Regions from separate parts of the Tindallia californiensis genome, predicted to be linked through region 2. Evidence: riboswitches for the same ligand, from Rfam matches in the RefSeq annotation. Region 2 holds a riboswitch; the other holds the start of a gene.
The links. Region 2 has a riboswitch for glycine ahead of BLV55_RS11445 (GrdX family protein). Riboswitches for the same ligand answer to the same signal wherever they lie in the genome.
Positions count from the first base shown of each region.

Region 1: another riboswitch for glycine. It lies ahead of gcvT (glycine cleavage system aminomethyltransferase GcvT); the one in region 2 lies ahead of BLV55_RS11445 (GrdX family protein).

Region 1 is NZ_FNPV01000004.1:231,782-247,401, reverse strand. Features, by position in the region: gene BLV55_RS07105 (peroxiredoxin) at 67-606, opposite strand; gene lpdA (dihydrolipoyl dehydrogenase) at 697-2,100, opposite strand; gene gcvPB (aminomethyl-transferring glycine dehydrogenase subunit GcvPB) at 2,184-3,644, opposite strand; gene gcvPA (aminomethyl-transferring glycine dehydrogenase subunit GcvPA) at 3,641-4,984, opposite strand; gene gcvH (glycine cleavage system protein GcvH) at 4,986-5,369, opposite strand; gene gcvT (glycine cleavage system aminomethyltransferase GcvT) at 5,439-6,551, opposite strand; glycine riboswitch at 6,660-6,756, opposite strand; glycine riboswitch at 6,760-6,859, opposite strand; gene BLV55_RS07075 (ABC transporter ATP-binding protein) at 7,046-8,761, shown strand; gene BLV55_RS07070 (ABC transporter ATP-binding protein) at 8,787-10,598, shown strand; gene BLV55_RS07065 (hypothetical protein) at 10,571-11,320, opposite strand; gene BLV55_RS07060 (late competence development ComFB family protein) at 11,338-11,595, opposite strand; gene BLV55_RS07055 (family 1 encapsulin nanocompartment shell protein) at 11,880-12,674, opposite strand; gene BLV55_RS07050 (encapsulin-associated ferritin-like protein) at 12,740-13,084, opposite strand; gene BLV55_RS07045 (class II SORL domain-containing protein) at 13,403-13,777, shown strand; gene BLV55_RS14960 (ArsR/SmtB family transcription factor) at 13,901-14,305, shown strand; gene BLV55_RS07035 (carboxymuconolactone decarboxylase family protein) at 14,326-14,649, opposite strand; gene BLV55_RS07030 (permease) at 14,692-15,620, opposite strand, start outside.
Region 2 is NZ_FNPV01000008.1:49,192-64,811, forward strand. Features, by position in the region: gene nhaC (Na+/H+ antiporter NhaC) at 1-486, opposite strand, end outside; gene BLV55_RS11395 (1-aminocyclopropane-1-carboxylate deaminase/D-cysteine desulfhydrase) at 514-1,506, opposite strand; gene BLV55_RS11400 (MalY/PatB family protein) at 1,523-2,692, opposite strand; gene BLV55_RS11405 (sigma-54 interaction domain-containing protein) at 2,988-5,015, opposite strand; gene BLV55_RS11410 (transglutaminase domain-containing protein) at 5,057-6,499, opposite strand; gene grdD (glycine/sarcosine/betaine reductase complex component C subunit alpha) at 6,712-7,899, opposite strand; gene grdC (glycine/sarcosine/betaine reductase complex component C subunit beta) at 7,910-9,448, opposite strand; gene grdA (glycine/sarcosine/betaine reductase complex selenoprotein A) at 9,540-10,010, opposite strand; gene trxA (thioredoxin TrxA) at 10,117-10,434, opposite strand; gene grdB (glycine reductase complex selenoprotein B) at 10,479-11,786, opposite strand; gene BLV55_RS11440 (glycine/sarcosine/betaine reductase component B subunit) at 11,872-13,158, opposite strand; gene BLV55_RS11445 (GrdX family protein) at 13,259-13,669, opposite strand; glycine riboswitch at 13,769-13,853, opposite strand; glycine riboswitch at 13,857-13,959, opposite strand; gene BLV55_RS11455 (FAD binding domain-containing protein) at 14,433-15,287, shown strand; gene BLV55_RS11460 ((2Fe-2S)-binding protein) at 15,289-15,620, shown strand, end outside.

The sequences.
Region 1 (15,620 bases), on a different contig from region 2:
ACAACCTGAGAGCCAGTGTCTAAAGACACTGGCTCTTTCAGAAAGGGAGTGACTGGAACAAACAGTCTATAATGTTTCTTCTCCAGGGCTCCAATCTATGGGGCATAACCCTCCACTTTTTAGAGCATGAAGAACTCTTAGAGTTTCATCAACGCTACGTCCCACATTCAAATCATGCACGACAGCGTATCTTACAATGCCTTCAGGATCAATGATGAATAATCCTCTTAAAGCAATTCCATCTTCTTCCACTAGTACTCCATAGTTGCGAGCAACTTCCTGCGTCATGTCTGAAGCAAGGGGGAAATCCAATTTTCCCAGACCACCTTTATCATGAGCCTGATGAATCCAAGCTTTATGAGAATGTTCACTATCCGTACTAACACCTAAAACTTCAGCATTAGCATCTTGGAAGTCTTTAATTCTCTTGTTCATGCCTGTAATTTCCGTTGGGCACACAAAGGTAAAGTCTAGGGGATAGAAAAACATAACAAGCCATTTTCCTTTGTAATCATCCAATGAAATTTTCCCAAATTTTTCACCTTCACCGTCCACAAAATTCATTTCAAAATGCGGTGCAGGTTTCCCTACAATTCTTTCTGTCATAAGATAACCTCCTGATAATTTTTTCGTCATTATATATTTATCCAGTCAGAAGGATCTTAAACATCAAATGATAATAATTTTCATTTTTGTTTATTTTTTCCGTGGCGGTGCCATGTGAATCGCTTCATTTGTCGCTGCTAACGCCGCTTCCATCACCGTTTCCGCTAACGTCGGATGAGCATGAATTGTTTGAGTAATATCTTCAAGAGTCATATCATGACTCAGCGCAAGGGCTCCTTCATGGATTAGATCCGATGCATGAGCACCCATAACATGCATGCCTAATAGCTGATGGTTATCTTTCCGAGCAATCACTTTTACAAATCCTTCCGGTTCACCCATTCCCAGAGCTTTGCCATTCGCCCCAAACATAAATTTCCCTGTGAGGTAGTCAATTTCCTTTTCTTTTACCTGTTCTTCTGTCATTCCGACACCAGCCAATTGCGGATCCATAAATACACAGTCAGGAACAACGTCAAGCCTTATTCCCGACTCATGGCCCAGCATACGTTCTACAGCTGCTATTCCTTGATGAGACGCCACATGAGCCAACATCATCCCGCCCAGCACATCACCAATAGCAAAAACGCATTCATTGCTCGTTTGCAGATGTTCATTTACCTTTATGCCGGCTTCATCGTACTGAACACCTGCTTTTTCTAAGTTGAGCTGATTCAGCATCGGGTCTCTTCCCGGTGCCATTAATAACGTATCTGCCTCAATTTTATCTTCTTTGCCATTCTTTTTATTACGTATGTCAATTTCGAGACCCTCACCCGTATGTGTAATGCCTGTCACACGACAATCCTGTTTCAAATCCAAGCCTTGTTTTTTTAAGTAAGGTTGTACTCTTTTTATCATTTCTCCATCCATTCGTTTTAGAAGCGTTGAAGAAACCACCGTCACCTCTGAACCAAAAGCGTTAAAAATAGCTGCTAATTCTATTCCAATAACACCACTACCTGCAACAGCAAGTTTTTTAGGAATATGATCAATATCCAGCAGTTCATCACTTGTAATAACTCCCGGAAGGTCTGTCCCTTCAACCGGTAAAATAGACGGCTTCGAACCACTGGCGATAAGGATTTTTTCGCCTTCTAAAACCAATGTTTCGCCTTCTTTTGTGCTGACCTCCAGTGTTTTTTCTCCAGCAAAAGTTGCCCAGCCGTGGATCACTTCTACCTGATATGCTTTCAGGAGTTTTTCGATACCACCTACCAGTTGATCTACGACTGCTTTCTTTCTGCTTTGAATTTTTTCAAAGTTAATACGATATCCTTCTAAGTCCACTCCAAATTCATGCATTTTCTTTAGATCGTTTATTTTTTTTGCATTTGTATACATTGCTTTCGTTGAAATACAACCTCGGTTTAAGCAGGTGCCACCTATATCCCGACCTTCAACCACTGTTACTTTTGCACCAAGCTGCGCCGCTCGGATAGCGGCAACATAGCCACCCGGACCAGCACCGATAATGATGAACTCTTTTTTCATTCTGACAAACCTCCTCCAAGAAAGCCGAGTGCTAGGCTAAAGCTGCACTCGGCTTGTTTTTAGATAATGCTTGTTTTAAGAACTTATATGGGTAATTCACACTTAAGAACCGGCTCTCTAGCTGCTTTTACCTCATCTAGTCTACGTACCGGCGCAACATGTGGAGCTGCCTTTAGAATATCCGGATTGTCGTCTGCTTCCTGAGAAATAGCCTTCATTGCTTCTATAAAAGCATCCAGTGTTTCTAAGCACTCTGTCTCTGTCGGTTCAATCATCAACGCTTCCGGTACAATCAGTGGAAAATAAACTGTTGGTGGATGAAAACCATTATCCAGCAATCTTTTCGCAACATCTGTCGTATTAACTTCCATTTCCTTTTTACCAAGACCTGCCAATACAAATTCATGCATGCAAACCCGGTCAAAGGGCAATTTGAAGTGGTTTTTCAAATGGTGCATCAGATAATTCGCATTCAAAACAGCCATCTGGCTTACTTTTTTCAATCCTTCAGCACCCATGGTTTTGATGTAGGTATACGCTCGGACGTTAACCCCAAAGTTGCCATAGAAAGAGTGAATCTTTCCAATACTTTCTGGGCGGTCATATTCCAGAGCATAGGAATCTCCATCTTTTACCACTGCTGGCTTGGGTAAGAAAGGTATTAAATCTTCCCGCACGCCAATAGGTCCGCTTCCGGGTCCACCTCCACCATGTGGTGTTGAAAAGGTTTTGTGAAGGTTTAAGTGAACCACGTCAAAGCCCATATCTCCTGGTCGAGATACCCCTAATATGGCATTTGCATTGGCTCCATCGTAATATAACAGTCCGCCAGCTTCATGAACAAGTCGTGCAATCTCCGTAATATTTCTTTCATATAGGCCGAGAGTGCTTGGGTTGGTTAACATCAATCCTGCAATGTCGTCACCCAAAACAGCTTTAAGGCTCTCTATATCAACGTCTCCATCCCTGTTAGACTTTACCTCTACTACATCATAGCCTACCACATGAGCACTGGACGGATTCGTACCATGTGCTGAATCAGGAACAATGATTTTTTTCCTTTGTGCATCTCCTCTTTTTTCATGATATGCTTTTATCACCATCAGTCCAGTCATTTCGCCATGAGCACCAGCTGCCGGTTGAAGTGTTATGCCTGCCATTCCAGTGATTTCAGCCAACATGTTTTGGAGTTCATACATCATCTTCAGTGCACCTTGTGCCGTCTCTTCCGGTTGATAAGGATGCAGTGTATTAAATCCTGGCAAAGATGTCATGTCTTCGTTAATTTTAGGATTGTATTTCATGGTGCAAGAACCTAATGGATAGAATCCTTTATCAATAGCAAAGTTCTTTTGCGAAATATTAACAAAATGACGAACCACATCTAATTCACTTACTTCCGGCAAAGAAAGATCCTTTGTCGATCTCATGCTTTCAGGTATACCAGCTTCTATATCCATATCCTTTAACTCGTCGGGAGGTAGTCGATATCCGGTTCTACCAGGTTTCGAAATGTCGCACAGCAGCTTTGTATACTCCTTCATTTGATCCCCTCCAAACCTTTTACTAGTTGGTGAATTTCATCTAGACTTCGCTTTTCTGTTACGCAGAGAAGCATTCCGTTTGTTATTTCCGGATAGTATTTATCCACAGAGAATCCTCCCAGTATTCCCTGTTTCATTAATTCTTTATTGATCTCGTCAACATCTCCGGGAGCAGTCACCATAAACTCTTTAAAGAAAGGTTTATCAAAAGTTCTCTTTAGCCCGGTTTCTTTCTCAATTTTCTCTAAGGCATAATGTGCTTTTCGATAGGACTGTTCTGCCACTTGCCGCATCCCTTGTTTCCCCATTAAAGACATGTATGCAAGTGCCGCCAAAGCGTTCAATGCTTGATTGGTGCAAATATTAGAAGTTGCTTTTTCACGACGAATATGTTGTTCTCTGGTTTGTAAGGTTAATACGTATCCCACATTTCCTTCAACATCGGTGGTTTGCCCTACGACTCTTCCTGGCATTTTTCTCATTAGTTTCTGAGACGCAGCCATAAATCCTAGGTATGGTCCTCCGTAGTTCATTGGATTTCCTAAAGACTGCCCTTCACCAATAACAATGTCTGCACCTATTTCGCCCGGTGATTTAAGAAGTCCCAAAGAAATCGGATCCACGTTCATAATTAACAGCCCTTTATCCTGATGGGCAATTTTTTCTGCTTCTTCCATTTCTTCGATGATTCCAAAGAAGTTTGGATTTTGAATAATCACACCAGCTGTCTGCTTTGTCACAGCTTCTTTAAGTTTTTCTAGGTCGGTCACACCTTCTTTAGAAGGTATTGTCACCACTTCAATACCGTTAAAGCGACCATAGGTTTCCAGCACTCTTCTGGTCTCTGGATGAACGGTTTCTGAAACAACCACTTGTTTGCGTCTGGTTTGAGCCGCTGCCATGTATGCCGCTTCTGCTGTTGCTGTTGCACCATCATACATTGATGCATTAGCAATATCCATTCCTGTCAAATTCGCTATCATTGTCTGAAATTCAAAAATGACCTGAAGGGTTCCCTGACTAGCCTCTGCCTGATATGGGGTATAGGCTGTATAGAACTCGGAACGGGATGTAATATGTTTGATCACAGAAGGAATATAGTGATCATAAGCTCCCGCACCCAAAAAGCATACGAGATCTTCTGCACTTTTGTTATCTTTTGCTAAATCCTGCATATGATGTTGTATTTCTATTTCTGACTTTGGTTCTTCAAGCATTAATTCTCTCTGTAATCGAACATCCTTAGGCACATCGGCGAATAAATCTTCAAGATCTTTCATTCCCAATGTATCTAACATTTTTTTAATGTCTTCTTCTGTATGTGGAATATAGGGAAACATATTACGCCTCCTCTTCGCAGAATCTTTGATAGTCCTCCGGTTTCATCAGCTCATCTAATTGAGATTTATCGCTGATTTTAATTTTTACAAACCAATTAGCTAACGGATCCTGATTAATCTGACCAGGGTCATCCTCTAACTCTGTATTGATCTCTAAAACAGTTCCATCTACTGGTATATACATATCTGCAGCCGCTTTAACTGATTCGATGACACCAAAAGCATCGCCTTTTACATATGTTTCATCAACTTCTGGTAATTCAACAAATACAATGTCTCCTAAGGCTTTGGATGCAAAGTCTGTAATGCCCATATACATTTCGTCTCCCTGAACATCCACCCATTCATGCTCACTGGTAAATAATAACTTTTCCATTTCTCTCATTGTTATTCCTCCCTTATATTCATTTATAATCATTACATGAAACTCTAGTTAGTTCTTTCGCCATTCCAATTAACCTTTAGATTTTGTATTCTTTCTGTAAAAAGGGGTCGGTATTAATTTTGCTTCCACCTGTTTTTTTCGTATTTGAATCGTTATTTGTTCTTGTCCTTCTATGGTTTTTCGATCTACTAACGCCAAACCAACGTTTTTATTTAATGTTGGTGATACATAACCCGTTGTCACAAATCCTATCTTTTCACCTTCTAATAAAACATCATATTCACTTCTCGGAATCCCTTTGCCAAGCATTTCAAAGCCTACTAGCTTTCTGGGAATCCCTGCTTCCTTTTGTTTTTTAAGAGCTTCTAATCCAATAAAATCATCTTTCTTTAACTTAACAAAAAAACCATATCCTGCTTCAACTGGTGAAATATCTTTCGATATTTCATGCCCATACAACGGAAGTCCTGCCTCAAAGCGCAATGTATCTCTACAACCTAGCCCTGCAGGTTGGATACCTTCGTCCTCACCAGCCTTCATCAAAGCTTTCCATACGGTTTCTAACTCATCCCATTTTGTATATATTTCAAAACCATCTTCGCCGGTATAACCAGTTCTGGAGATAAGACACTTAACACCAGCAATTGTTACATGATCCTTAAAGTTGAAAAATTTAATTTCAGATAGGTTCTGGTCCGTAACCCTTTGAGTAATTTCCTCTGCCAGCGGCCCCTGGATAGCAAGTTCTGCTGTCCTATCTGATTCATCAATAACATCCACTTCGAATTTTTGAGCTTTCTCATTGATCCAATCCAGATCCTTTTGAACATTCCCAGCATTAATAACAAGCAGATACTCATCCTGAGCAAATCGATATACGAGCAAATCATCCACTACCCCACCTTCGGGATAGCACATAAAGGTATACAGTATTTCACCATCTTTCATCGAAGAGAAGTCATTTGTTAGCAAATGCTGAATAAAGGACAGGGCTTCCTTTCCTTTCACCCTTACTTCTCCCATGTGGGATACATCAAACATACCTGCCTTTTGTCTGACGGCGTGGTGTTCTGACATCAGCCCTTCATACTGAACAGGCATCTGCCATCCTGCATACTCCACCATTTTACCTCCATTGGCATCATGCCACTGATAAAGTGGTGTTCGTTTTTCTTCTGTCATATTGCTCCTCCTTCCTTTGCTAGCCTCCTTGTTATAACTACCCAACATTTTGCTTATCTCACATCAAAAAGACACACAAGTACCAATAAGGATTGATAATTGCATGCCCTCTGTCGTAAGCCTGAGAGATTCTGCTTCCAGGTTATTTATTTTTGAAACACCTGGCTGCATTGCACCTTCGGCGTCCTTGCGGATCTTTCCAGAGTTTCGTCCTATAGCGATCCTTTTTCCTGAAAGTTTCTATGTAGAAATCCCAGCTCTACATATTGCTCCTTCGGCTCCTTAACGGACTCTCTCGCTATCCTCATCCGAATATATATGTTTTTAACATTTCTTTAATCAATTTCATTGTATCTCGGTTAAGACTTTATTTCAATGTTTATTCTTAAATAATTTAGAATTCTTTCTCTAAATTGATTTTGTCATTTCCCTTAACTGAGTGTATAATCAATAATCATCATCCCTATTTTATTTTTAGTCAGGAGAAGTTTTCTATGAAACTGCTACCCTTTCTTAAGCCTTACCGTTGGCCGTTAATGATTATCTTTTTTCTTTTGATGATCATTTCATTTTTAACCACCGTACCTCCCTGGATAATGCAATACGCTATTGACGAAGTGCTGCCCAGTGGCAATGCCAATTGGTTGCCTTGGCTTGCTTTTGGAATTCTTTTGGTATCCCTTACAGAAGGTATTCTAAGTTTTATTCAGCAAGTATTCAGTGAGTACATCGGCCAAAAGATCATTTACTCCATAAGAAACCAAGTTTTCCATCATATAAACCAGCTGTCTTTTTCTTTTTATGATAAAACCAGGACAGGAGACTTAATGTCACGAATTGTTTCAGATGCGGACACTTTAAACCGCTTTATCAGCTTTGGCTTGCTGAAAGTGTTCACAAATGCGCTGATTCTCATTTGGATCTTCATTACCTTGCTTTATTGGAATTATCTAATGGGCATCCTTTTTTTATTTTTGATCCCTCCTATGACCCACGCCATGTTTGTTTATGCCCGTAGAGTCCGTCCTGCTTTTCAAAAGATACGAAAACATACTGGCATCTTATCTTCTCAGGCTCAGGAAAATCTATCGGGAATTGAGGTTATTAAAAGTTTTGGAAATGAAGGCTATCAGCATAGCCAGTTTACAGAGGAAAACGAAAAAGTGCTTAACCATACCTTAGCAGCCAACAAGATCAGTGCCTTTTGGATGCCTTATGCCGAAACTTTGATTGGCTTTTTTACAGGTATTGTATTGTTAATGGGAGGTTGGTTAGCCTCCATGGGTCAGATCAGTACCGGAACTCTCGTCGCTTTTTTGGCTTACATCAATATGTTGCGTCGCCCCATCCGCCAAACCGGATTTCTTCTCAATTTGTTTAGCCAGAGTGACGCGGCCGCCAGCAGAATCTTCGACCTTCTCAATCAAAAGGATTCACTAACCGATATTCCGAATGCCCGAAATTTCAAAACCATTCAACAATCCATAGTCCTTAACCATATTTCGTTTGCTTACAAGGATCAACTGGTTTTATCTGATATCAATCTACAAATTTTTCCTGGCGAATCTATCGCTTTGATAGGCCCTTCCGGTGCTGGCAAAACGACCTTAGTCCACTTGCTGATGCGATTCTATCAGCCTACAAAGGGCACCCTATTCATCGACGATATTCCTATTTCTCATTATTCCCTTAGCAGCTTACGGACAAAAATAGGTTTTGTGATGCAAGATCCTTTTTTATTTAACGGAAGCATTGAAGACAACCTGCGCTTAGGTTCACCAACAGCTACTTTTCAAGAAGTACAGCAAGCTGCCAAGGAAGCACAACTGGATTCTTTTATTCAGTCCTTGCCCTCTGGTTATAAAAGCCAGATCGGCGAAAGAGGAGTGTTCCTTTCCGGTGGTCAGGCTCAACGGTTAGCTTTAGCCAGAGTATTGCTAAAAAAACCAGAAGTATTGATTCTCGATGAACCCACTTCTAATATTGATAGTATTACCGATTCGGCAATTATGGATACTATTGCTGTGCTTATGCAAGATCGAACTACTATTACAATTGCCCACCGTCTTTCCACCATCCAAAACGCTACCCGGGTGCTTTATTTGCAGAAGGGCCATTTACTTGCTTCCGGAACTCATCAAGAGCTTATGAAAAATAGCGATGACTATAGAAAGTTCGTATCCCTGAATATGAAAGGTACTTCATCTTAATTTTGCTAAAGAAAGGGGGATCCAAATGCGCGGAGGTTTTATCGGTAAATACCCTGATCAACGAAATAAAAAATTCCAACAAAAGTATTTTCGAAAAGAAAACTGGCAATTCATCTTCCCCATTATTCAAAAAAATCGAAAAGACTTATTTCTTGCTGCATTTTTCACCATACTTTATACCATTGCATTTCTTTTCCCACCTTACCTGATACAAAAGATTATTGATGATTATATTTTAAGCGGCCATCCATCAGGAATGACGCCTTGGATTATTCTATTTTTTCTTTTATATGCTTCCTCCTGGTACTTCGCTTATCAACAACGTGTTTGGAGTCAATCTTCTGGTCACAAAACTGTTTTTGAGATTAGGGAAGCTCTCCATAAAAAACTCCTCGAACTCCCAATCAGTTTTCACGAAAAACAGAAAAAAGGCACTCTTACTTCCTTGTTGATGAACGATGTTTCAGCGTTGTCCTCTGTCATAACAGAAGGTATTATCGGCTTAATGAGCGATGTGTTAACAATCATTGGCATTACGGTTATCATGTACCAAATGCAACCACAGTTAGCACTGCTTTTGCTGGCTAGTGTTCCTATTATTTTACTGCTAATGTCTTTTTTAGGGCGTCACATCCGAGAAGCATTTACGAATGTACGAGAAAAAATGGCAGACTTAAGTGCCCAAGTGGAAGAAAATGTAAGCGGTATCCGTGCGATTCAATCTTTAGGCATTCAGGAAAAAAGCGAAGCTGAATTTGAGCAGGTCAGCCTTGGAAATTTCAAGGCGAAGTTAAAGGCAATGATGTTTTTGGCATTGCTTTTCCCGTTAATGTCCTTAACAACAGGTGTCGGAAATGCTCTTTTAGTCTGGCATGGTGGCTTAGAGGTTATTGCCGGTTCTATTAGTATTGGTATTTTTGCAGCTTTTTTGGCTTACATCCGAAAGTTTTACCTTCCTTTAAAAAACTTTAGCGATGTGTATTATACTTACTTATCAGCTTTGGTTTCTCTCAACAGAATTGTTGATGTGATGCTGCTGGAAAGCCATGTAAAACAGCCAAGGGATACACCTTGTTTTTTTCAACACCGCATTCTATTCCATCGTTTGTGTTTTTACTATGATTCAAAGATGGTTCTTAAAAATCTTTCTATGGAAATAGGAAAGGGAGAACGCGTCGGCATTGTCGGAGACAGTGGTTCCGGAAAATCAACCTTGGTACGTTTACTGACCAAACTCGATCAGCCTACTAGTGGTTATATTTCTTTTGATGAATGCCCCATTCAGGAAATTTCCGATTCTATTTTTCGAAAAATGGTGGCGGTTATTCCTCAAAACATATTTTTATTTGCCGATACCATCCACAAAAACATTTTGCAAGGTAGTCCACAGGCTTCTTTCGAAGAGGTGCAACAAGCTGCAAAAAAAGCACAAGCTCATGACATGATCATGAGCTTGCCTCTACAATATGAAACAGTGTTGGGTGAAAGGGGTGTTGGTCTTTCCGGTGGTCAGCGTCAACTTATTGCTTTTTCAAGAGCTTTGCTAAAAAATCCAGATATCCTTATTTTAGACGAAGCAACTTCCAGCATGGATGTTCTTTTGGAAAACCAATTGTATCAATCCATGACAAATGTTTTCAAAAATCGCACCGTGCTGATAATTGCTCATCGCCTTCGCACGCTGCAAGAAATGGATAAGATCTTCCTGCTCCGAGATGGATCTATTGCTGATTGTGGAAATCATTATCAACTATTATCCCGAAACAATTATTATAAAAACTTGGTGGAAGCTGGTTTCAAAGAAACATCTCAAAACGAAACTTCTGACTTTCCATAGTAAATCATAAACTGATCCGGCTCCTCTGGTATTTCCACTAGATGATAACCCATATAGCCTTTTTCCATCAAAAGCTGCTGTTTTTTAATCTCTGTATTCTTTATTGCTACGCTATCTTTCCATATCATTTTTTTATCACGACAGATATTTTCTGCCAGTAAAAAACGAAGTTTCCCTCCATATACACCTGTACGCATCCTTAAGTTTCGTATGTACAACCCTGCGTGCATCACACTGCTCAAACTAGGGTAATTGAAGGGTGATATGGTGCATAGCACATAGCAACAACGATGATTTTTAATAAGCTCCATGGTTGGAACTAACATCCTTTTTTGCAGAGCGTTCCCACGGTAATCCGGTCGAACCATTGTAGCTTCCAAGATTGCCGTTTTTTCAAGCGCTTCTTTAGAAGTAAGGCCAATTTCTCTACCTAGGTTGTCAGTTCCATCTCCCGGAAAACTCACAGTTCTTACAGCAACAAGCTCTTCTTCAACAAATACTCCAATGGAGAAACCTTTCCCTTCCACCAGCATAACATCTCGAAAGGACTCGATAGGATCTGGCACAAACTTTTGCGGATCATCCTGAGCTTCATAAACAATTGTTTGCAAATCAAATATTTCCTGTTCTGAACCTTGCTGTAGCAAAATCATTTTGTATGACTTTTCAATTATTTCTTCTGATGTATGCCGATAGATACGTCCTGTCTCTATTATCTGCAAAGGTCATCACCTCGTTTTTATGAGTGGTTTTTATCACAAGCAAGTTTAACAGCTTCTGTTAGCTGAATCAAAGCATCAAATCGAAGTTTTTTATTCAAAACGTAAGATATTTTTTCACCTTCCGATGCATCTGAAAGAAAGTATTTGGGTGGCATATTATTAAGTACCATTGCAACGATATCATTTTCGCATTTTTCACACTCGCAAACACTTTCCTTACTTTTATATTCTCCTAATACCTCTCTCACTAAAGTCTCCGTATAGTTTTGCAACACCTTAACCACGCTCCTCCTGTTCCTGTATTTCAGGGTATTCTTTCATAAAGGATCGATAATACAAAAACACTACCAAAATCATCAAAAGGGTTAAAGAAATAGCCACTAACACCTTTATCATTACAATATCCACCCCTCCCTGCTTTGATATATAAGCAGAACTTGTTACGAAAGTACTTCTTTATACTTTTTTATATCATAATGATGGTAAAAAGACCAGTTACAAAGTGTCATTTGTAACTGGTCTTTTCCTTAATCTTTATCATCACTAGTCATTTTCTTTTTTACATAGAAAAGGATATAATAATATCCGGATCCAGAACTCTAAAAGTAAAGGATTCAGCGGCAAATAGCGTTACCGAGTGAGCATCATGACTCTCATAACCAATAGAAAAATCTCCACCTACAAGCATTTCCAAATCATCATGATCCTGAGGTAATAACAAAGCCCCGTCTAATACGGAACTATAAATGACTGATCCTCCAATAAGCTTTTCAATCCGCTTGATAAGTGGATAGCCTTCCATGCCTTTATTGACCCGCTTCCAGCCCTCTTCACCTACCACTAAAGTAAACGGACCATCTTCATAGGCCTCTTTCATTTTTAATACGGCTACGGATATTGCTTCTAATATTTCTTCGCCTTTATTACCAAAAGAAATGGTGTCCTGGCCCGAACTTTCTACTAATCCTTTAATGCCACCTTTTTCATACCCGTTATAGATAGCATCCTCTTCAAAAATAGCAATTTTCTCCATTGCTTCTTCCAAAGCATCTAGCTTAATGTCTCTAGCACCTCGGGTAATGTTATCCATTTCCCAACGATCCAGCTTAAAAGAAATTCTTGTTTCCACCAGCGGCTTTACTTCATACTGTCCGCTATGAACACGGTTATCTTCTTTCTCCAATATTGATAGCCTTCCCTCTGGAATAACGGTATAATCCCAGCCTTTTGGCCCTTGCACCTTCACTACCCTCCTGGCAGACAGGTGGGTTTTTAAGACATCCACTGCTGTTTCATCAATTTCATCCCAAGCTTCTTGGGTTAATGGAGCTAAATCACGTTTTAAGATATCCATTTTTGTCCTCCTTTTCACATATGTTCCTTATTTCCATCTAAAAATATTTTTGTCATTATCCCTTATTACTTTAAGTCCCCTATACTCAAACCACCTTTGGCCATCGAATCAGCCTCTTCAGTAGTTTCTTCTGCTTCCAATATATTTTTCTCTGTAAACAGATAAGTTCTTAACTCTTCATCCCAAGCATCCATATTTCTCCGAAGCCATTCAAGCGTCATGCACGCATGCTCAATTTCCTCATCTCGATTATGTGCTAATATTTCTTTTAATTCCGGATCTTTGGTTGCTGCTACCCGTTGATTGTACCAGTCTACTGCTTCCACCTCTTCTTTAAGACTGTTTAGTGCCCTTGAAATGTTTCTGGCTTTTTCGTCTAGTAATTCCATTGGTTCATGATAGTTTGACATACCATTCGCCTCCTTATTTAGTAGTGTCATATTGTTTTTTTAGTAAAGGTCTTCCTAACCACACAAGATATATCTACCCCGTTCTACCTATCTTAAACTCACAATAAAAATTGACTTTCTTTTTTTACTCCTTCTATTAACATCTAACATCGACCAAATAACATCCACCAAATTTTCACAAGGGCATGAGGGAAAGCATAGGTTTTCAATTGATTTCTTTCTCAAAAGTCATCCCCTTGTTTAATGTTTTGAAAAATGGTTATAAATCATAGTGATATTACCTACTCTATAACCTAAATTTTCAAAGGAGGATTCATCATGAAAAGTTTTGGAAAATTTCTTCAGTCAGGAGACTGGAAAGGCGAAAAACACGTTCCCGTAATCCATGCACCAGAAAAAGTGGAAAGCGGCGAAGCCTTTGAGCTGAGAATAACCGTTGGTGATGCCATTGGCCATCCAAATACATTGGAGCATCATATTAAGTGGTTCAAGGTGTTTTTCCATGGGGAAGGAGATAAGTTCCCGGTAGAACTGACAAACTTTACTTTTGATGCCCACGGAGAGTTAGATACAACCACTGATTATGTCGGAGCAACACAGGTTAAACTGCCAAAAACTGGTACCCTTTACGCCATGAGTTACTGTAATATCCATGGTGTTTGGGAAAACACCATGGATATTACAGTTGAATAATTGTTCTTCAAATAAGATCCTTCAGCCCGCTTTCTATAAGCGGGCTTTATCTATTCATAAACAGGATTCTTCCATAGATATATGTTATAATGAGACTGATCTTTCTTTTAAAATTCCTCGGAGGTGATCACCCTGTATTTTGCTACCCTGTTTAAAGCGTTAGGTGAAAATACACGAATCCGAATTGTAAAACTGCTTTCCATTAAACCAATGTACGTCTGCGAACTAGAGTCTATCCTGCAAATCAGTCAGCCTAGAATTTCTCAGCACTTAAGAATACTGAAACAAGCCGACTTACTACATGCACACAAAGAAGGACAGCGGACCATCTACTCTTTGAACCAACAAAACTTCGACACATTATGGCATACCTTTCAGAATTTTTTGGCAAAACCTCTCGAAGAACTGCCTGAATTCGAGATGGAAATTAAGCGGATAGAAGCAGTTTCCCAGGACCCAGCTATTTCTATTTGTAAGAGCCAAGGAAAAATATCTACACCAACTCCTGCAACTCCTGCAAAAAAATAAAAACTCCTCGAAAGGAGTTTTTATTTTTCACAATCACATTTCACGTTACCGGCAATAATTTCTTTCCAGTCACCTAACACATCATGAGTCCAACAATCATCAGCCCCTGCAGCTTCTCTCATGACCAACGCAAAAATATAGGATAGCTCTTCTACAGTTGCACCCGCTTCTAAAGCTTCCTTAAAATGTTTTAATACGCAAGGCTTAGATCTTGCTTTTATTGATAGTGCAAAGCAAATAAACTGATAGGTCTTCTCATCAATCTTTCGTTTTTCTTTATATAGCTCATCAATTTCATCCAGTTTTTCTGTAAATTCAGGAAAAAACTCTGCTAACATTCGCATTTTTTTACCTCCTCTGGCTTTTTTCTTAAAGAAATTGTTAGATTAAAAAATATTTCCATAAACCATTCCACTAATCGTTGCCATCACCATCACCAAGCCAACAAAGACCATGGTTTTTTTGGTTCCAATAATACTTCTGATGACCAGCATATTCGGTAATGATAAGGCAGGTCCCGCCAACAAAAGTGCTAAAGATGGACCAGACCCCATCCCTGCTCCGATAAGCCCTTCCAGAATAGGCACTTCTGTCAGAGTAGCAAAATACATAAACGCTCCCGCTACAGAAGCAAAGAGGTTAGCTCCAAAAGAATTTCCACCTACCAGTCCAGCAACCCATTCTTCTGGTATAAGACCTGATTCTCCCGGTCTTCCCAGAAGAATTCCAGCAACAAGAATCCCGGCAAATAGTAGTGGTAAAATCTTTTGCGCAAAACCCCATGTTTCATCTATCCATTCTTTTCGCTGATCTCTGTCAAACCACCTAAAGCTCATGTACAGAACTAATATGAAAAAAATGACAGACATGATCCATTTAATCTGATACATCAATCCCCAAAAACTATCTGCTTCCGTCGGTTCCGCCCAATTAGCAAATACTAAAAAACCAATCATAGACCCAAAGAAGGATATGGTTTTCCATAGTGGCCTATCTTCTGCATCTTCTTCCAATAAAAAGCTTTCATCTCCGTTATTTCTTTCAGCTTCTTCTTTGCGAAAAATCAATTGCATGAGTATGCCTACTACTACACTAAATAGAACAGCACCAATCGTTCTGGCAGCACCCAGTTCTGCGCCTAACACACGAGCTGTAATAGTAATGGCCAGCACATTGATCGCTGGTCCAGAATATAAGAAAGCTATCGCTGGACCTAACCCGGCCCCTTTCATATAGATACCTGCAAATAAAGGCAGTACCGTACAGGAACAAACAGCCAGTATAACTCCCGATACAGAAGCAACGGAATAAGAAA
Region 2 (15,620 bases):
GTAGGCTCCAGAAATAACAGCACCAGCGGTAATTCCTGCCGGTACTTCTAGCCCAGCACCTACCCCCATCAGGGCTAAACCGGCAGTTCCAATGGTACCCCAGGATGTTCCTGTCGCCAGAGAGGTTAAAGAACAAAGAATCAGGGCTGTCAGTAAGAAGAAGGTTGGTGTGATCACTACTAATCCGCCATAAATAATGGTGGGGACGGTGCCGGAGGAAATCCATACTCCTATCATGGCTCCTACTGCCAGAAGAATCATCGTAGGTTGTAAGCATTTTTTTATCATTTCAGAAGCTGCTTCTTCAATTTCTTTGTAACTGTATCCCAATTTCATGCAGGCTGGGATCACAATAAGCCAGGACAGAAAAAAAACAATTTGCAATGAAGCACCAAATCCAACCATACTAATCAACATAAACGCAACAACAATCGCTAGTGTTCCCAGTGAATAAGCAAACGACGGGCTGGTTTTACTCTGTTCCATTCAAAAAACCTCCTTATTTTTATGAGATTAGATTTCAAATTCTTGAGTTCTTGCCATTACTCCCCATTGACCGCCTGTATGAATAAACAGCACATTACCTTTCAGCGTTTCTCTTCTTTGTTGTATTTCTTGAAACAAGCCATGCATTGCTTTTCCTGTATACACTGGATCTAAAAGGATTCCTTCCTGTCTGGCAAAGCTTTTAATAAAGTGGATGGCTTCAGTGGTGCAGTGACCATAGCCTTCTCCTACATAAGCGTTGCACATATTCACTTGATCAAATGCCAGGTTTGTCAGAAGTTCTTCATTTCCTGTTTGCTGAAGTCCTTCTGTGATAATGTTTTTTGTTATTGTCTGAAAATCTTTCTTTTCATCGTATATATTGATCCCCAGAAGCTGTTTCTTCTTCTCTAATTCCTGGTTGCCCAGATAGAGCCCGGCATAGGTACCACCAGAGCCTGTGGCTACGCAGATCGTATCAAACTGGATATTCATTTCTTTTTCTTGTTGCTGAATTTCCTGAAAAGCATGGTAGTAACCAAACATTCCCAGACCGCTGGAAGCTCCTTCTGGCATTACATAGGCTGTCAACCCTTGGGATTCATATTTTTTTTTAATACGGTCCATGATCTGAGCCCGTTCTTCCCGATATTCTTTTTCGGTAATCAGTGTGCATTCTGCTCCAAATAATTTGTCTAAAAAGAAGTTTCCTATCGGTTTCTCTTCTTTACCTTTTAAGACAAGATGGGTTTTCAGACCCATCTGAGCACCTATCGCCGCCGTTGCCCGACAATGGTTTGATTGTTGTCCTCCGCAGGTTATTAATACCTGTGCTCCTTTTTCCATCGCATCGGGCAGGATATATTCCAGTTTTCTTATTTTATTTCCTGTATATTCCAACCCTGTAAAATCATCACGTTTGATAAAAAACCGAAGTCCCTCCGTTTCCCCTAGACTCCGCTTCACCTCAAAAATCGGCGTTGGCACATTGGCTATTGCTTTTCGTTTAGGCAGTTTCACCGTACAACCTCCTTTTTTACCTTCTTTTTTTAACGGCTTCTTCAATATTTTTCATTGCTTTTTCTACAATGCTTCGAGGGCAAGCCAGATTGAGACGCACATATCCGGTACCAGTTGCTCCATAGTCTACTCCCATGTTTAAAGCAACCTTTGCTTCATCGATCATTAATTTCTTTAATGCGTCATCTTTCAATCCCAATCCCTTACAATTAATCCATTGCAAGTAGGTGCCTTCCGGCAAATTAGCTTTTAATTCCGGGATGTTTTCTCGGCAATAGTTTTCTACATAAGCCATGTTTTCTTCCACATACGCCAGCATTTTATTTAACCACTCTTCGCCATGGTTAAAGGCTGCTTCTACAGCAACGACGCTAAAGCAATCATTTCTTTGCAGTTCCATGATGGTAAAAAATTCCTGAATCGGCTGATGATATTGCGCCTGCGGAGCATGAATGAAAGATGCTTGCAAACCTGCCAGATTAAAGGATTTTGTAGCCGAAAAACAGGTGATGGTGATTTCTTGAATTTCCTTGGATAAGGAGGCCATTGGCGTATACATCCGATCTCCAAAAACCAGATCGCCATGAATTTCATCGGCCAGAATAATGACTTGATGGCGTCGGCAGATATCGCCGATACGTTCCAGTTCTTCCTTTGTCCAAACACGCCCTACCGGATTATGCGGATTGCAGAGGATGAGCATCGAGGCTTCTTCTGCCTGTTTTTCTAGTTCTTCGAAATGAATGTAGTACTGACCATTTTCTTCCAATAATGGATTTTCTACTAACACTCGCTGGTTTTTACGTACCGCATCGTAAAAGGGAGGGTACACAGGAGTTTGTATGATGATTTTATCTCCTTCCCTGGTCAGTTCTCTGATAATAACGTTTAGGGATGTCACTACTCCCGGGCTGTGAATAAGGTCTTCTTGTTTCAACGTCATGTCATACCTTCGTTGATACCAACGAATCGCTGCATCCCAGTAAGTATCTGGTCTTGACGTATATCCATATATTTTTTCTTTCCCTCTTTTTTCTACTGCCTTCCAGATTTCTGGTGCTACCTGAAAATCCATATCCGCCACCCACATCGGCAGTAAGTCCTTTCTTCCAAACTTTTTTTCCAGTTCGTCGTACTTTGCTGAAAGCTGATGCTTTCTATCAATGATGTGCTCAAAGGTTTCCATAATATTCCTCCAGCTTAAATTATTTTTTGAGTCTTTGAATCATTTTTCACTTCTTTCATAATAAATGCAATTATTATGCCAATGTTCTTAAATCAGAGGACTTTATCCGTCACCTATTGAAACAAACTGTTTTTTCTCTTTTTTCTCTTTTTTCTTCTTTCAGATTTGCCCTTTAAAAAGGGAACAACGGGGATTTGTCCGTTCCCTTTGTTCCCTTTGTTCCCTTTTGCTCCTCTTAAACAAAATTCCTGCTGACTGGTTGACTTCCCATTTCCTTTGAAGATTCAAAATATCATTACTTCTGATCGTAACATCGCTTAACAGCTTGAAATCCTTTTTCTGTAAGCATGGTCCCTTTCCTACCTTTCTCTACTTCCACCCATCCTTTTTCCTGAAATGCTTGCAAGATGTTTCGAAGTGTTCTTTCAGATAAGTATATTTTCTGTTCTTTCGCCATCTCCATCATCCTCCGGCGACCGAGTCCTTTCATCTCTTCTCCGGCCTTAAGCAGGCATTGAAGTACAAACCTTTCTTCAGGTATAAGGTTCGTTTCGAGATGTTCTTCTTTTAGTGGGAAGTGAAAAGAGACATCTGGCAGACTCTCTTTCAAATCTTGTAAATGGATCAGGTCTTTTTCCAGATAGACTAAGTATTCTACGCAGTTTTGCAATTCTCTAAAGTTGCCTTCCCAAGGATATTGACTTAAATAGTTTTTCGCTTCTTTTGTCAAGGTAAAATCGGCATGAGCTTCTTTTTGTAAGTGTTCAAACCCTAGCATGATATCGATTCTTCTTTCACGAAGGGGTGGAATTTTTAAGGATAGTACATTAATCCGATAGTACAAATCCTTCCGAAATTTATTTTCCTGAATCAATTTTCTCAAATCTTGATTGGTTGCTGTAATAATTCTTGTATCTACCGGGATCACCCTATCGCCGCCTACCCGCATCACTTCTTTTTCCTGAATGACCCGAAGCAACCGGCTTTGTAAATGAGTCGATACTTCTCCGATTTCATCTAAAAACAGTGTTCCCTGGTGAGCCAGTTCAAAAAGACCGATGCGGCCGCCTTTTTTAGCTCCGGTAAAGGCACCTTCTTCGTATCCAAAAAGTTCGCTTTCCAATAATGGTTCCGGAATACTGGCACAGTTCACTGCCACAAACTGATAGTTTTTTCTTCGAGATGCATTATGAATCGCCTGAGCGAAAAGTTCTTTTCCTGTTCCCGTTTCTCCGGTGATAAGGACAGAGGAATTGGATCTGGCAATTTTCTGGGCGGTACACCGTGTTTTTTGAATGGCTTCACTTTTTCCAATAATGCTATCGAAGGTATATTTAGCTTTGTGGCCTTTTCCTAATATTTTTGCACGAAGTTTATGCTGGAATTTTTCTTTTTCTTCGAATTGATTTATCACTATAATAATACTGGAAATCATACCACCAGTCATCACTGGTGCGGAACGAAAGGAAATATTCGTATGCTGAAACCGTATCAGTTCTTGTTCAACAACAGCTTTGGATTGAATCGCTTCTTTGACAACGGAAAAATCAAGGACTTCCAGAAGGTTTTTTCCAATAATTTCCTGGCGAAATGAAAGGATCTGGCGGGCTTTATCATTCAATCCTAATATAACCCCTTCCGGGTCGGTTGTCATAATGCCTTCATCAATCACGTTTAACAGCTTCAGAAATCGGCTGTCAGCCATATTAAGCCGGTCCAGAAGGGCTGATGCTATCGTCGAAACTTTACATAGGCTGTTAAAATGCGTTATAAACGGAGGACTTTGTAGTAAATGTTCCATTTCCAAACTAACCGCTATGTCCATGATCGTGGTTTCGTCTAAGGTCCGGTGCCCGGTATCAATAATTTCTTCCACAAAATCCGGCACCGCTTCTCGCTCTCCTAAGGTAACGGCAATCGAAAGAGATGGGATATCTCCTTTTCCTGGGTATACAGGAAAAAAATTGTAATTGGTTAACCCTATCTGACGGAGCAAAGCCATGCTCTCCAAAGTCATTTCTGGGCTGTAGTTTACCAGTAATACTTCCGATCCTTCTCTGATGCTGTTTATCTTATTCCGTTGTTCTTTTGTAAGGGTAGTGCTTAGCACAATGACTTTTGCCCTCAGGGGTATTTTTTCTTTGATTTCTACGTAAATGGAGTACAGTGAAATGAGCAACACATCCGCATCAATCTTTTTGCGTATTACGTCTTTATCAAAACCCAGAGCCGATATCTCCACCAGAGGAAAAAGTTGTTGTAAAATCATTTTATGGTGTTCTGCCACTCCTCTGAAGTTTGTAATGATCGTCACTTTTTTCATTGATATCCTCCCAGCGAAGTGATGCTTTCTCTCATTTTCAATTACCTTTTAACGAGATGCGTATAAGAAAAGTTTTCGATAGTCGGATCAAAATAACGATAATGTGGACTTGGAACAAACTGACGATTGTCCACAACACCAGCATTCCATGTAGCGTCTACGATAACCCAACGATCATCGGCATAGACTTCGTTCCAGGCATGGTTGGTGCCGACATATTCTATTTCCACATGATCCCAACTACCATCTGAACTGGCACCTAAGGCATATCCGGACACTACCCGAGTAGGCACTTCTGCACTTCTAAGCAACGCTGCCATCAGGTTTGCATAACCGCTGCAAACTGATTTCCCATTGTTTAGAACATCTACAGCATCCACCTGGCTGTTTCCATCTCCGTAATAAGCAGCTATATCATAAGCTATGTTTTCTATCACCCACTGATGAATGGCTTCCAGTTTTTCATAATTGGTTGTTGCATCCTCGGTTAACCTTTGAGCTAGTTGTCTTATTGCCGGATGTTCCGGATCGATGTTGTTTTCTGCTCCTAGATAAAAAGAAGGTGTTCGATGAATCATATGCTGTTTAACATTATCGAAATAACTTGGAGCAGCAGAAATTACATGCCCATCATTTGTCCTTTCAATGAAAAATTCACCGCCTTCTCTGTCGAAGGTGCGATACCTTTCTTTCCCAAAAAATAGTTGGTATCTATTACTCCTAGAAGAAGAGAGTCTGATTTCATGTTGAAAGCTGCCATTTCGACTGGCGTCAATCACATCTCTTTCATCACCATTGGTCACAAACATCACATACCTATATTCCTCCGGCACTTTTCCTGAAAGATGAAGGACCTGACCCTCTATTTCCAAGCGAATAAAGCTGGCAAAGCCTTTTGCTTGATCATGGTGAGTGGATAGGGTGTCAAACGATTCCGGAATCTCATCTAATGCTTGCTGAAAGCTTTTAGTTAAGAAGCTGGCTTCGTTTCTAAGATTATCCCACTCCAAGTTACCAAAGTTTTCCAGATCTCTTAGGTAAATCGCCGTTTTTCCTCCAATATTAAAGGACTGAATTTCATCTGCACCCGCATAGGTTTTAATATCTGTTGAAATGACATCGTAAAGTTTGCGGCCGGTGGCATACCGATGTCTCAAAGCTTCTGTTTCTTCTATTGGATTTTTAGGTTTATCTGGATTTTTTTGAATCTGAACGGAACGGGTATCTTCCTGCCACTGAACATCAAAGCCATAACCAGATAAGTCTCTGGCGATAATAGCTGTTGTGCCGTTTATGTTGTAGGAAGGGATCACCATCCCATTAATAGTTGCTTTAATCTCGGTTCCCAATACTTCTCCTACTACTTCTCCAGTAGTTGCCATTCCCGACACCGCGCTTGTTATCAGCATCAGCAGCACCAGTATGCCCGCCGCCATTAATTTACTCTGAATCTTTTTTTTCCTATTTTTTGAGATTAAGTACATTTCAGAACCCCTTCCTTGTTTACAAAATTCATTGCTTCTTTACGGATTCTATTCTATCAAACCACCTTCTGTAAATCTAATGAAATTTATACTCTTTCTTTTTTTCTTACAAAAATACCTCCAGTCAGAGAGTCTCTTATTCTTTCCGAAGACTTTCTCCTTTGGAGGTATTTCTAATGATGCCTATTGTTTTTCCATCTGTTTGCTAGGGATTAGCAAACATCTCCTTCTCCAGCTACATATCCGGCTTTTGCCAGTATTTCTACTGATTTTGGAACTTTATCTTCTGCCACCATTACAACAGGTCCGGTGCATCCCATGCCGCTTTCGGCATAAATCCCTTCTTTCCAAAGAACCTGAACAGCATCGTCAATATCCATCACTTCAATGCCGGAGATATTGCCTGTCACAATTTCTTTTGGTGGTGCTTTTATTTCTTCTTCCGTTGCTTTTTCTTTTTTAGAATCTTTTTGGAGGCCTTCTAAAATAGATTCTAAGCCTGCTTTTTTAGCTTTTTCCAGTTCATCAGCCATTAGGGTCTGTACATTTCCTTTTACCAGAGAAGCAGCGTATTGTAGCGCATTGGCAACCACCGGGGTTCCAGAGGCTCTGGAAAGAATCAGCACAACCCGTTGCTGCCCTTCGCCAATACCAGGTCCATAACCAGCACCTAAGGCTTCATAGCTTCCACCTGTCGTATAGGAGGAAAAGACTTTCATCATGATATTTCCTGTTAAGCTATCGGTTACCATGACATCCGCTGATCCGGTCAACAGATCGTTTCCTCTCATGATACTACCGCCATCTGAACGAACAGACTCTGAAAAGTTGATTTCATAGCCATTGGATTTCAAAGTATTCAGGGCTCGCTCTACCTGCCGGGCACTGTCCAGGTTCAGAATACCGACGGTTGGTTTTTCAATCCCCATGGCTTTAGCCGTTATGATCCCATAAAGGGCATTTTTCACCATAGCCGCCGCTCGTTGGGTGTCCGCCGTTCCCGTAGTAGTGGCTACAAACATTTCTCTGCCTAAGCCTGGCGTAACCACTTTTCCTACAGTTGCAACGCCAATAGGGAAATTGTAATGCATGGTAACGCAAGCCTGGATTTTTCCTTCGTCCAGCATTCGTTCCATCACTTTATGCATTTCTGCTTCTTCGTTTACTTCCACCGTTTCCAAGGCTGTTTCTACCTTTGGCCCAATCAACACCACTTCCAGGTCTGTTGAACGCCTTACGGCTTCTTCAGCTCCTTTTACCAGATGAATTGGTTCCAATTCGCTGCCCAGGGTGGTGAGCCCTACTCTTATTTTAGGACCGAAATTTCCCTGTTCCATCGATTCTGTCAAAGAAAGAAGGGTTCGGCCAATTTCTTGCTTGATTGCCGTGCGATCCATCATTCTTCCCCTCCTATTCTTTTATCAGTTGATTGGCAACGTCTTTCATGGCTTCAATAATCATTTCTTTAATCTCTTCTTTCGAAGCGCCTTCACCAGCCGACTGAACCTGACCACTGTTCTTTTCTAAAATAACCGATACGCCATCGAACAAGTTCGTCATCCGGCCAAGGAAAAGACTGCCTTTCCCAACGATCATGGCTTTGTTAAGATCGCCAGTTGTCAGGTCTTGTTGTGCAAAGCCTATATAAGGAACTCCGGAAGGAATATGACCCTGGGTAGGTGCCCAGCCTGGCATTCCATGGGTTGTTACGAAGTTCGGCAGTTCTTTTCGCTCTATTTCTCCTCGTTTAACGCCTAATGCGCCGATCATTTTATAATTTGCTTCCGGTACATCTCCGGCTCCTGCCGGCTTTGTAACGTCTGGGTTTTGCATTTCCACGGAGTATTTATCAATATCAGTAATTTTAAGTCCACCTTTTTCTAAAGGTGTGGTGATCAGACTGGTGATGACGGCTTGTGGCGATGATCCGGTTCCCACTGTATGTTTTCCGATAAGATCGGTTCTGATCAGTGGGTTAATTCCGTCATTCGCCGATACCAATACCGCGAAAGCACCTAAGACGTCTTCCAGCAAAGGCATGCCTTTTTTCACGTGGTCTTTCCCGTTCATGCCCAGCTTTGCTGTAGCACCGCCGGCAACAATCACTACATTTTCATAGACACCGGCTTTTACCAATGCCGCCGCTTCTATTAATGCATGGGTTGGTGCCGCACAAAAACCTCTAACATCGGACCCAGTTGCATTCACCGCACCTACGGATTCTGCAATGGCTTTGGCAAAGTTTCCGCCACCTCTTTGGTTCATGTCTCCGCAAGCTTCTTCCGAACATTCAATAACGTAATCAATAGTTGTAACATCAATATTGTTTTTATCGATTAGGTGCTTCATCGCTAGCATACCAGAAGCTTTTGATACCAGGTTTTCATAAATAATATGGGCTGTCAGGCTAAGGTCTACATCATGCGCTCTTTTTACGCAGCCTACCAATTCACCTTCATGATAGATCGGATCGGCATGATATTCATCAATATAGCGTTGAATATCGTTTTTTTCCTCACCTTGACCCATTTTTTCTACATCATCCTTAAAAAGAGGATGTGCTTCTAGTTTGGCTTTCGCTTGTTTCCAGAAGCTTTCTTCCAAGCTGACCAGATCAAACACATCAGCAATTTTCATTAATCCATAAAATTCATCCTGAGGCATGATTTCGCCTAAGGGACCAGTTCGTTCTGCCTCTGCTACCGGATTTTCGTACCAAGGTTTTGCAATATCCCGTAGTTTTTCTGGATGCAACGCTCCAATATAGGTCTGATTGGGCGCATAGGCTACTACTTCTTCAAAAGATCTTGTGCTTTCTTTTAATCCTTTTATATATTCAGAGTCTGGATTGGATGCCCTCTCTAAACTTTGGGTTGTTCCATGCCAATGCATAATATCTGGTGTATAAACCAAGGCATAGCCGGTACCTTTAATCACTGGAAAACTCAATAAAAACACCTCCAAAAGTGGTTAGGGTAAATACAGTTACAGGTTTTGATTTAAGCAAAGGGTGATGAACACGCCATCACCCTTCTCTTATTTAATACTTGCCGAATTGTTCTCGAATACTGCTCATTTCTTCAACAATTTCGTCCACGTCTAATACCATTTCCATCATGCCAATCTGTTCATCGTACACTTCTTCGTTGACCGCTTCCTTAAACTCCGGTTCAACAGCGTGATATACTGTGAGTCCTAACTGGACTCCTGCTAAAGGACCTGCAAAAGTGGGATCCCCATTGGTTACGGTTTCAGCGGCTAAGCCAGCAGATTCTGCTTCTGCTCCTCCAAGAAGAATAAGCATATTCTCCGCTCCGTGTTTTTCCGTAAGGGTTTGCACTCGATTTTGATTTTCCAGGTCCATAGCACCAGCAGCCGTTCAGACAAAGCATTCTGTGGAAGAGAATACTACTTCAGCTCCGGTACCTTTCAGGCATTCTTCGATTGCTGGTGCCGGAATGCCATCCCGATCTCCAATGATAATAACTTTTTTGCCATCTAAGATACTCATTAGAACCATCCTTTCTATTTTTTATTTATTGATGATCTGACAGGCACATGTTTGCCACACTTCAGATTACACCTATTTAACTTTAGCTTAACCTTTTTTTCCTGCCTTAAACATTTTCTGTAATCATTTTTTCAATATTACTCTTTGTAGCGTCATCTTTAGTCACTTCCGCTACTTTTTCGCCACTTTTATATAAGGTGATGGTAGGAAGTCCCAGCACTTTTTGCGAAATAGCCAGACGACGAGCTCCTGTTATATTAAGTTTTGTAAATTTCACTTTGTCACCATAGCTTTCAGCTAATGCTTCAATGTCTGGTAATAATGCTTTGCAAGGCTCGCAACCATCGCTCCAATAGTCTACCAGAACAAATCCTTCTGCGTCCAATACTTCTTCCTGAAATGTTTTTTTATCTAATTCCAGCATATCGACACCTCCTAATTATTTTTGCGTTTTCAGTCTTGTTAAGATTATTCAATAACCGTTTGTGTTTCAATATCCATTTTTAGAGAGTTCATGGCTTTTTCAACTAATCGTCTTCTAAGCATTTTTTCGTCTTTCGCCTCCAGCTTAGGATCGCCAAAAGGATGTGGGATTGCTACCGCCGGTATAATACGGTTTGCTCCTACGGTCATGGAGATCGGAACAACCGTGCATACATGTACAACCGGGATTCCGGTACGCTCAATTTCTTTTACCATCGTTGCGCCGCAACGAGTACAAGTACCTCATGTGGAGGTTAGCAGTACGGCATCAACACCAGCTTCCTTCATTTCTTTTCCTATGGCCATTCCAAAAGCTTTTGAGTTTCCTACAGAGGTCCCGTTTCCTACGGTGCTATAGAAGTATTCAAAAATGCTTCCAATAACCCCTTCCCGCTCCATATCTCTCAACACATCCAACGGAAGTACCCGATCCGGATCTTCATTGGCATAGATTGGGTCATAGCCACCGTGAGCTGTTTCATACATTTCTTCTGTAAGGTCGTCAATTCCTTCAATGGAGTATTTTCCAAATTTAGATGCACTGGAAGATTCTACTCGGTCTGGATTTGTTTTAGGAACAATTCCACCGGAAGTTACCATTGCAATTTTTAAGTGACTAAGATCTGCCAAGGCTCCTGCCGGAGGTACTCTGTCAAACTCTGGCATGGCATATTCTGTTTTGTACTCTTTTCCTTGAAGTTTTGAAATCAGCATGTTAACCGCACGTCTGGAGCCACGTTCTTCCATAAACAGATTCTTACGGATTCCTCTTTCGAGATAACCTTCTTCCGCCGGTAACCCTATTTCTTCACCATTCATCAGTTTGTTGGCCAGCTTAACCATAGCAGGAACGGCTTTTCTCATAGCGGCGGCAGAATTCCCGGTTTCAGTAATGTAAATACCCTTTTTAAATAGATCCGCACCTGGATTTTCTTTATACATTCCTGTTAATACCGGAATTTTTAGTTCTTCCTGCACTAACCAGGCAACAGTTGCGCAAGCAACTCCGTAACGGCCGGCATTAAAGGCAGGACCAGCAATAAACATGTCCGGCTCGTAAGGCTTAATCATTTCCAGTATTTTTTGCTTTGATGTTTCTGGATTCTCATTAAAGTAAGAATCTCCACATATAATGGTCGCTACAATTTCTGCATCCTCTCCAAAAGCTGTGTTAAATGCCATCCCAGGCCCTACTACGCCTTCTCTCAGCTCTGGTGGAATATCTGCTTTTTCTTCGCCACCAATTCCAGCAAAGAATTGATTCACATAATGAACAATTCGCTTTTTAGCCATTTCAACCTTCCTTTCTTTTTTTACCTCAGGTATTTATTCCTGCAGATTTTTTATCCTTTAGCTATTCTTTAGCTTATGATTTTCTTTAATAGGCAGCGGCTGACAGGTGTCCAAATCCTAATTCATTGGTGGCTCCTGTAATCGCCTGAATTTCTACTTCAATGGAACCGTCGTCTCTTAAACTTCCATCAAAGCCACCTGCAATAGAATCAACGTAAGCGGTCGTTCCGATCAGTCGGTTCATATCTGGCAGTACAATGGTTTCGTTGGCATTTCCATTTGTAACAACGGCGTTGGCTTTCGGGTCAGCATCTGCTAAAGATTGACTAGCTCCGTCCCGACCGGCATATTCATCTGTTACAATAACCGTTTTAATGCCTTTTTCTTCAATTTTTCGGCAGTTCATAATTAAGTCAGTATCTGGATTTCCGAAACCTTCTTGAGTAACAATGGCTCCGTCCAGCCCCATAAATTCACATAGTTTTGCGGTCCAGTTGGAAGAACGCTCTTTATCAGCCAAGGTAACATTTTCGTTGGTGATAATAACTCCCAGAAAGTTTATTGTTTTTCCGTGCTCTTCGTATAAGTCTTCGATTACCGGGTTATTCAAATGCACATAGGTTGGGTTTTTATCGCAAGCAGATACGCAGTTTCCACTAACAATGGCACCATCCATAATTTCTGTTGGATACATTACGGTTGGAACCAGCTTTTTTGCATCCACGCCGTAAACATAGGTATCATGCAGTAGTCCTTGAGTTTGCAACATATATACATAACCAACCCGAGGCAGGTCCGGATGTAGTTCGGCTGCTTCTCTAGGTGCCAGTGTTTCATAAGTTTTCACTTCATCTGGTTCTATATTTTTGATCACTTCACCTATAAAAGCGGCTGCTTTCAAGCCAATGGTTCTTAAAGCAGCTTCATGTTCGTGGGCTTTAATACCTGGTTTTGGCTCTGCTGTAATAACAATATTATGGGTTTTTGAGAAAGGTGTGTATTCTGCTCCAGGTCCAGACATATCAATAATGCCTTCCTGGAAACCAACTACCTTACCAGCTGTCACCACCGCTACATTTTTCATCGCATGGGTTCGTCCATTACCTACAGTGTGTACCTTCCCTAACATGCCAGGAAAGATAGAGCCATGTCCTTTTACTTTAACCCTTGGCTCAATCACGTCTTTTACCGGAGTAATACGTACAGATTCGCCTGGATGAGCTAAGTCTACCCGCATTTTCCATAGGTGTTCTTCGCCTCCAATAGCCTCCAGTAACTCTCTGTGGTCAACGACCAGAATGCGCCCGTCCACATGGGTTTTATCCCCAAACTGAACGTCTTCGATAAAGATTTTTCCTAACTCCAGCTTCATTTTTTTCTCTCCTTTCTTTTCTCTTCCTTCTACAAATTACATACAATGCTATCTGATAAAACATTTTTGCTTTTTTAGTCTGATGCTTTCCCTCTATTCTTTACTCTCTAATCTCATCCTGTTTTTCTTTGCTTCCCCGATCCATCACCGGCTTTATTAAATCCAGATCTATCAGTTGGAGATCCGGTAAATCTTCATCTCGATAGGTCCGCAATGAATTTAATTTCCCGTCCTTCCCCTTAAAGGAGTTCAGTAAGGAAAAGACCTGTTCCAAGGTTTGTAATGACGTCATATGAAGCGAATCAGCCCAGTCAGATATTACCACGGTGCGATAAGGAGTTTCATAGGGCTTAATGCTGCCTACCAGGGGATGGGATATGATCTGATGACCGGTATGAACCAGATCCCGTACTTTTCGCAACACAGCTTCGTAATCTCCTTCTACCCAAAGTAGGGGTATCAGACTTCCCTCCAACTCTTTTTTCACCATTGGATTATTAGTTACTACCATCCTATCACCGCCAGGGATAAATTATTTCATTCACGTGAAACGATTCATGATCACCAGTTCGAAAAAACAAAAAGAGCAAACAAGACACTGTCCTGTTTGCTCTGTATTGGTACCTGAGAGTTTCTCCCTGTTGATCAGCAATCTTCAACAAGACTTGCTCCTTCGGTGCTTTCGCTTTCCAGAGATCTGTCCGCATGCGGTCTTTTTGCCTGAGAAATTCACTAACGCTGTTCGGCGGTTAGCTTTTACCTTCGGCGGCCCATCATCGGACTCTCTCCCACATACATCATCCAGTATTTTTATGAAGTTATCAAGAAAGTTTCACACTGACATCGATCTTTGTAATCATTGTATAACGTTTTCCTATAAAAATCAATCTTTTTTTGATAATAAATTAACAAAATTTCAAAGTGCGCTATTCAGCCCCAGGCAAGCTTTGTCGCTCTTCCAACCGAATATCAGTAATCACAAACAGGATGCTTAGTTTCTGCTGCGATCTTGTCTGGATCTCTGCCATGACTACCAATGCTTGGACATAAGCATCCTCTTTTTTGAAAAACAAGAAGCCTAAAGGCGCCTGTTTTGAACCTTCCAATCAACACATTACAATTAGTAAGGAAAAAACGCTCATAATTTTGTGTAAAAGCACTAATGTCATTTTCTTTAGAGTATTGTGAAATAATGGTAAAATTAAGATGTAAGCAATCGAAAAATAGCAGTGTCAGAAGATGAATGCAACGTAATATTAAAAGGAGGTTTTTTAATGATAAGTAAGTTCAATTATTCAAAACCCCAGACAACGCAAGAAGCCATCGATTTTTTATCAGCTAATCCGGGGACTAAAATCTTGGCCGGCGGTACAGATCTTATGATATCGCTTCGAAGGAACGTAGAGATGGTGGATAACATTTTAGATGTCAAAGGAATTGAAGAACTTCATCGATTTGACTATAAAAATGGTGAAGGTCTTTATATCGGAGCCACTGTATTAGTCAATGAATTAGCTGAGTCTGATACTGTGATTGAAAAATATCCTGCACTTTCACAAGCTGCAGGCTCTTTAGCTTCCTATCAATTGAGAAACAGAGCAACCCTTGTGGGCAATATTTGCAATGCATCGCCTGGAGCAGATCTTTCATCCCCTCTTCTCACTTATCAGGCAACGGTTCATATTGAAGGACCTAATGGAAAAAGAGAGTTAGCACTGGAAAATTTCTTTACAGGAGTTAAAAAAACAGCATTAAAAGATAATGAAATTGTTTTAGGTGTATCTCTTCCGGATGTGGAACCAGGAGATATGAGTGAATTCAGAAGGCAAACGCGTGTGAAAGGCCATGATTTAGCAACCGTAGGCATTACAATAAGAAGAACCGCAGACAAAAGGACTTTCATTGCAATGGCAGCGGTTGCACCTACGCCTATTCGACTTAAAGAGGTAGAAAAAGAACTAATGAACATGGAATTTAGCAAAGAAACGGCTCAGTGGTTAAAAGCTGAGATTCAAAAGCATATTAAACCTATAAGCGATGTGCGTTCTTCTTTGGAATATCGATTATTAGCAGCAGGCGCACTAGCAAATAAAGCCATGATGGCGATGATTGAAAAGGGGGCTAAGTAATATGTGTAATGATTTTAAAAATAACAACCAGTGCTTTGAATATACAGATTCAGGACTGCCTAAAGTAGCTATAACGCTTACGGTAAATAAAGAAACAATAGAAAAAAATGTAGATCCTACGATGACCCTCTTGCAGTTTCTCCATAATGAGCTGAAACTTTTTGGTACAAAAGAAGGATGTGGAGAAGGAGAGTGTGGTGCTTGTTCAATTATGATGGATGGTAAAGTTGTAAATTCATGCCTGATACTGGCTGCAGAAGCAAACAATGCAGAAATTCTTACTGTCGAAGGCCTCGCTAAAGAGAATGAACTTTCGATATTGCAACAGGAGTT